2 regions of the Dyella sp. 01L423 genome follow, and region 2 is predicted to be linked to the other one. Evidence: riboswitches for the same ligand, from Rfam matches in the RefSeq annotation. Region 2 holds a riboswitch; the other holds the start of a gene.

Region 1 (3,408 bases), on a different contig from region 2:
GCGTCTCGCGCTTGAACAGGTTGCTCACCTGCGGCTCGATGCACTCGTAGCAGCCGGCGATCGAGGCGATGGTCGCGGTCGGCGCGATGGCGATCAGCAGCGAGTTGCGCAGACCCTTGGCCTTGATCGACTCGCGCAGCGCATCCCAGCGTGCCTGATCATTCGGCTGCGCATTGGTCCAGTAGTCGAACTGCAGCTCACCGTTGGCCGCGCGGGTTTCCGCAAAGCCCGGGTGCGCGCCGTGTTCCATCGCCAGATCGTTCGACTGCGACAGCGCGTTGAAGTAGATCTCCTCCGCGATGCGCGTCGACAGGGCCAGCGCTTCGGCAGAATCGAACGCCAGGCGCAGCTTGAAGAACACATCCTGCAAGCCCATCACGCCCAGGCCGACCGGACGCCACTTGTTGTTGGCGACCTTGGCGGTGTCGATCGGGTAGAAATTCAGGTCGATCACGCGATCGAGCTGGCGCACGGCAGTACGCACCGTGCCGGCGAGCTTGTCGAAATCGAACTGACCGTCGACCACGTGGCGCGACAGGTTTACCGAGCCCAGGTTGCACACCGCCGTTTCGTCGGCGTTGGTCACTTCCAGGATTTCGGTGCACAGGTTCGACAGGTGGATGACGTTTTCCGCCTTCGCCGTCTGGTTGCTGGTGGCGTTGCTGCGATCCTTGAAGGTCATCCAGCCGTTGCCGGTCTGCGCCAGCGTGCGCAGCATGCGGGCATACAGCTCGCGTGCCTTCACTGTCTTCACGGCAAGGCCGGCAGCTTCCGCTTCGCGATAAGCGCGCTCGAACATTTCGCCCCAGCTGTCGACGAAGTGCGGCACCACTTTGGGATCGAACAGCGACCAGTCGCCGTCGCTCTCCACGCGGCGCATGAATTCGTCGGGAATCCAGTTGGCCAGGTTGAGATTGTGCGTGCGGCGCGCGTCATCGCCCGTGTTGTCGCGCAGCTCGAGGAATTCCTCGATGTCGCCGTGCCACGGTTCCAGGTACACGCAGGCTGCGCCCTTGCGCTTGCCGCCCTGGTTCACCGCGGCAACGGAAGCGTCGAGCGTCTTCAGCCACGGCACCAGGCCGTTGGAATGGCCGTTGGTGCCCTTGATCAGCGAACCGCGCGAACGCACGCGCGAGTAGGCCAGGCCGATGCCGCCGGCAAACTTGCTGAGCTTGGCCACGTCGCCGTACTTCTCGTAGATCGACTCCAGCGAGTCGGCCGGCGAGTCGAGCAGGAAGCACGAGCTGAGCTGTTCGTGCGCGGTGCCGGCGTTGAACAGCGTCGGCGAGCTGGCGATGTATTCCAGCGAGGACAGCAGGCGATACAGCTCCAGCGTCTCACCGATCTCGTTGCCACCGAGCGCGCAGGCGATGCGCATGAAGAAGTGCTGCGGCGTCTCGATCACCTTGCGCAGCTGCGGATGGCGCAGCAGGTAGCGGTCGTACACGGTGCGCAGGCCGAAGTATTCGAAGCGGCGCGTGGCCAGCGGATCGATGGCGTCGTTGAGCTTGCGCGCGTTGATCTGCACGAAGTCTCGCAGGCGCTCGTTGAGGATGCCCAGTTCCGCGCCGCGCGCGATGGACTGCGAGAAGCTCTGGATTTCCTGGCCGCTCACTTCCTTGTCGATGAACGCGCCCAGCAGGCGCGCGGCGAGCTGGCCGTATTCGGGTTCTTCGGCAGTGAGCGCGGCGGCCGTGCGGATCGACAGCTGATCCAGTTCCTGCGTGGTGGCGCCGTCATACAGGCCGCCGATGGTCTTGAGCGCCACGCGCATCGGGTCGACCCCGTGCAGGCCTTCGCTGCTACGGGTCACGGCGCGGACGATCTTGTTGACGTCCACCACTTCCTGGCGGCCGCTGCGCTTGGTCACGCGCATCTGGCCGGGGTTGTGCGGCGGGGTCAGCGCAAACGGCGCGTCCGTGCGCGGCGCATCGGCCACGGCGGTGTCGGTGGAAAAAGCAGTGTCGGCACGATCGTCTGCACGTTCGCGTCCGGTGGTATCGATAGGTTGCATCGCGACTTCGCTCCAAGCTTGGTCATCAACCGCCTGCTCCCGCGCGCAGGGCTGAAAAAAAGGTGACGTTTCGCGGACGGTCGAGCAGCAGGGCAGCCGCCCCGCGCATCGACGCGCTTCCCCGCGGAAGCCGTCACTACGCACCAGGGCGTTGGGCCCTGATGTGCCGGCAGGTCTTCGGACTCGTGGACATGGGCGGTGAGGCCCGGCCTAGTTGCCCCCGCTTCCCAGCCGCTGAGGGCCAGTGCGATGGGGGCTTTCGTTTCCACTTACCGCTGCGGGGCAGTCCCGGATTTGCACCGGAGTTCCCTATTAAGCCATTCCGACCGTAGGTCTGAGAGTGGCACCGACCGGCACAACATATCGGGCTGGATGGGGTCGGTCAACCCAATAGATTGTGGATTGACCGTGGATAAGCCCGAAAACTCCAAGATGGGGGCGGAGTTAGCAAATGCTAGGAAATTTTCACGGGGGAGGGCACCGCGGTGACTGGCGGAGGATGCAAGTGCCGCGTCTCCGATGCGGGTCTCAAAGGCGTGTTTCGGCCTGCGTCTCAAGCAGGTCTGCGAATTCGCGGGCGAACCGGTGCACATCGCCCGGCCAGCGGGCCGAGACGTAGTTGCCATCGCGCACGACGAAGGCAGGCGTGTCGTCGGTGTCGCTGTCGCGCACCAGACCGGAGGTCTTGCGACGGTGGTGCGTGGCGTCGCGTGGCACATCGAGGAAATCGTCAGCGCGAGCCAGCACTCGCGTCACTTCCTGCTGCACCGACATATAGCCAGCCGGCTGACCCATGCCGTCCGGATAGGTTCGGTAGTAGTCAGGATCCCAAAAGCGTGTGATGCGGGTGAGCGACCACGCGGATCTTTCCAGCGCCCACGTGAGTGCCGTCGTGCGCCGCCCATGCAGCACGGAGCGACCGTCCTCAGCACGGCTGCGCGCCGCCAAGACGACCACGTGGCAAATCGCAGCCACCGGTTTGTCGGCGGCGAAGAACGCAGCCACTACACGCTGCAGCTGTTCGCTTTCGAGGTAGGAGCGCACGCCGCGTGCGCAATGACCGCCCGGCAGCAACAAGCCATCGAAGCGTTCGGCATCGATGGCACCCCAGGCGATCGGCGCATTGAACGCCACATCCTTTTCAAGCGCCGCGTAATCGCGCCGTGCATCACCGTTGGCGCGCAACAGCAGGCCGAACAGGCGCAGCTTGCGCAAACCGGGCACGAAACCCCAGGGATCCAAGCCTTCGCCACTCAACATGATCGGATCGGCACTGGCCACCCGGCCATCCGGCGTGGCAAACGTCGCGCGATGTCCCGCCTCGGTGAGGATGCGCCAGGGCACCGCGACTTCGCTGGGGTCGACGTCCTGATGCGGAACGGGGATCAGTACAT
Region 2 (3,408 bases):
CGGCCAGGGTCGCACGGTGGATTTCCGCAACACCGTCATCGTGATGACCTCCAACCTTGGCTCGCAGATGATCCAGGAGCAGGCGGGCGACAGCGAGGCCGATTATCTGCAGATGAAGGCGGCGGTGCTGGGCGTGGTGCAGGCGCACTTCCGTCCGGAGTTCATCAACCGACTCGATGAACTGGTGGTGTTCCGCCCGCTGGAGAAGAAGCAGATCCGCAAGATCGCGCTGATCCAGCTGACCTATCTGGAGAAGCGTCTGGCCGAGCGTCAGCTGCGCATGGAGATCAGCGACAAGGCGCTGGACCTGCTCGGCAATGTGGGCTTCGATCCGGTGTATGGCGCGAGGCCGCTGAAGCGGGCGATTCAGCAGCAGTTGGAGAATCCGCTGGCGCGTCAGATTTTGGAAGGGAAGTTTGCTGCTGGCGCGACCATCGTGGTGGAGGCAGAGCAGGGGCATTTGGTCTTCCACACGCAGTAACTGTGCTGGGTCGTTTGGAAGTTGCCGGTTGTGGCGCCCGTCCTGTGTGAGCAGGGCGGGCGTTTTGTTTTGCGTGGCCTTTCAAAGGCGCGCCGCTTTGCTCCCTCTCCCCATCGGGAGAGGGCTGGGGTGAGGGGCGGGTGCTCGCGGGACCGTCCCAACGTCGTCATCCCGGCGCAGGCCGGGATCCAGAGCCTCGGTGTTTGGTTGTCGCGTGGCCCGCCTGCCGCGGGCTTCCGTGCCGCTGCCGCGGCCCGGGTCACTTTCGCTTGCTTGCCCAAGAGAAAGTGACCAACGGAGAAGGGCCCCCCGGGTAACCCGACCGCCGCGTCATGCGGGGACCCCCAATGGCCAGAGCCACATCAAGAGCCAAGAACCGTGCGTTCTGGTGCGGGCGGAGCGGTTTTTTTGTGGGAGCGCACCCTGTGCGCGACGAACCTACGGAGCGATACATCCCAGCGTGGCTGTCGCGCACAGGGTGCGCTCCCACAGGAAGGCGTGCACGGACGAAACGGGGAGACGGCTCAACCCAACGGCCCCAGCCCCCACTCTGCTACCATGCGCCCCACCTGAGGTGACCCCCAGCCAGTCGGCTGGGAGTTGAAACGGGAATCCGGTGCGGCGCTGATGCGCCTATTCCGGAGCTGCCCCCGCAACGGTAGGCAGGCGCGATCCAGATGAGGATCGACGGAGCGACATCGAGCCACTGTGCCAAGCGCATGGGAAGGCGTCGTTCCGGAAGGCGTTTACGTCTTCGCCCGCGAGCCCGGAGACCGGCCTTGAGGTACGACCAGACAGGCGGTGGGCCGTGTCATGGATGTCGTGCACGCGCACGGCCGCCACGCTCCTCCTGCCTGTCTATTTCCCATGCGATCCGCGCGGGCAGGCGCGGTTGAGGAGCAGTACTTTGACCATCCGACTTTCCATGATCCGTCGCACCGCGTTGGCGACGGCGCTTTTGACCATCGTTTTGCCTGCGTTTGCGGACGACACGACCAACCTCGACGGTGTGGTGGTGACTGCCACGCGCACCGAGCAGACACAGAACCAGACGCTGTCCGCGGTGACGGTGATCGACCGCGCCGATATCGAACGCCTGCAGCCGTCCTCCCTGGCAGACCTGCTGCGCGGCACGCCGGGCATGCAGATCGCCAACAACGGCGGTCCCGGCAAGGCGACCAGCGCGTTCCTGCGTGGCACCGAAGCCGACCATGTGCTGGTGATGATCGACGGCGTCAAGATCGGCTCGGCCACGCTGGGCACGGCGGCGTTGCAGGACTTCCCGGTCGACCAGATCGAGCGCATTGAAATCGTGCGCGGCCCGTTCTCCAGCCTCTACGGCTCCGAGGCGATCGGCGGCGTGATCCAGATTTTCACGCGTCGTCCGGAAGGCGCCTTCGTGCCGTCCTTCAGCCTGGGCGTCGGCAGTTATAGCCATCTGAATGGCTCGGCCGGTTTTGCCGGCAAGAGCGGCGACGGCTGGTACTCGCTGGAGGCATCGCACGATCAGACGCACGGCATCAATTCCTGCCGCGTCGGTGCGGCCGAAGTGGGCGCAGCCTGCTTTGCCGACCAGCCGGACAAGGACGGCTATCGCAACAATGCGCTGACCCTGCAGGGCGGCTACAAGTTCGACGAACAGTGGGACGCCGATGTGCGCCTGTTCCGCAGCGAAGGCCACAACTACTACGACGGCACGTACACCGACTCCGACAAGAGCGCCACGCAAGTCGTGGGTGGCAGCGTGCACTACCGCCCGGCGTCCAACGTGAAGCTCACGCTCAGCCTCGGCACCAGCGGCGACTTCAGCAAGGACTTTTACCAGGGCGTGTACGTCGATCGTTTCGACACGCATCGCGACCTGGGTTCGTTCCAGGCGGATATCGGCTTTTGGGGTGGCCTGCTGACGACCGGCTTCGACTGGCAGCGTGACCATGTGGACAGCACGGCTGGTTACATGAATGCGTTTACCGGCGAGCCGGTGAACAGCCGCATCGATCGCGGCGGCTTCGTGCAATGGCAGCAGACCTTCGGCAGCCAGTCGGTGCAGGCCAGCGTGCGTCACGACGACAACAGCCAGTTCGGCAGCAAGAACACCGGCAGCCTGCTGTGGGGCTGGGACTTCACGCAGACGCTGCGCCTCACCGCGAGCTATGGCACCGCGTTCAAGGCGCCGACCTTCAACGACTTGTACTACCCGTTCTACGGCGACCCGAATCTCAAGCCGGAACGTTCGAGGAACTTCGAACTCGGCCTGCGCGGCAGCTACGACTGGGGCTACTGGTCGTTGAATGCGTTCCGCAACAACGTGACCGACCTGATCACCTACGACGCGGCGACCCAGGCGCCGGGCAATGTGGACGAGGCGCGCATCCGCGGTGCAGAAGGCGTGGTGAGCGGGCACGTGCTGGGCTGGCTGGTGACGGGCACGGGCACCTGGCTGGACCCGCGCGACGAATCGGCCGCGTACGAAGGCAACCTGCTGCCACGCCGTGCGCGACAGACCGGCAATATCGACCTCGACCACAGCTTCGGCGACTTCAGCGTGGGAGGCACGTGGTTCGTCTCGGGTCGTCGCTACGATGATCTGGCCAACCAGCATCCGCTGGGCGGCTATGCCATCACCAACCTGCGTGTTGCCTACGCCATCTCGCGCGATTTCAAGCTGCAGCTGGCACTGAACAATGCCTTCGGCAAGGACTACGAAACCGCCTGGTACTTCAACCAGCCGGGTCGTAACTACATGTTGACCCTGCGTTATCAACCCGCGCAGTAAGCCATGACGCCGGGGCCTGAGTGGGCCTCGGCGTTTTTCCATGCATTCGACTAGGAGTCGTCTTGTGAAAGCTCTCTCCGGTTCGCGCTTCAACGCGCTGTGGCTGCTGCTGGCGGCGGTGATGATCGCCACCCGCTTCAAGCATTTCGGC

The links. A riboswitch is a leader RNA that binds a small molecule or an ion and turns the genes downstream of it on or off. The one in region 2 is predicted to bind cobalamin.
Region 1: linked by a shared signal. The riboswitch ahead of AC1DMY_RS14770 (ribonucleoside-diphosphate reductase subunit alpha) and the one ahead of btuB (TonB-dependent vitamin B12 receptor) in region 2 are both predicted to bind cobalamin.

What each region holds. Positions count from the first base shown of each region.
Region 1 covers NZ_JBFTSI010000005.1:133,615-137,022, forward strand. The annotation lists gene AC1DMY_RS14770 (ribonucleoside-diphosphate reductase subunit alpha) at 1-2,014, opposite strand, end outside; cobalamin riboswitch at 2,166-2,384, opposite strand; gene AC1DMY_RS14775 (type 1 glutamine amidotransferase domain-containing protein) at 2,543-3,408, opposite strand, start outside.
Region 2 covers NZ_JBFTSI010000004.1:309,372-312,779, reverse strand. The annotation lists gene clpB (ATP-dependent chaperone ClpB) at 1-481, shown strand, start outside; cobalamin riboswitch at 1,037-1,277, shown strand; gene btuB (TonB-dependent vitamin B12 receptor) at 1,299-3,257, shown strand; gene AC1DMY_RS14005 (hypothetical protein) at 3,322-3,408, shown strand, end outside.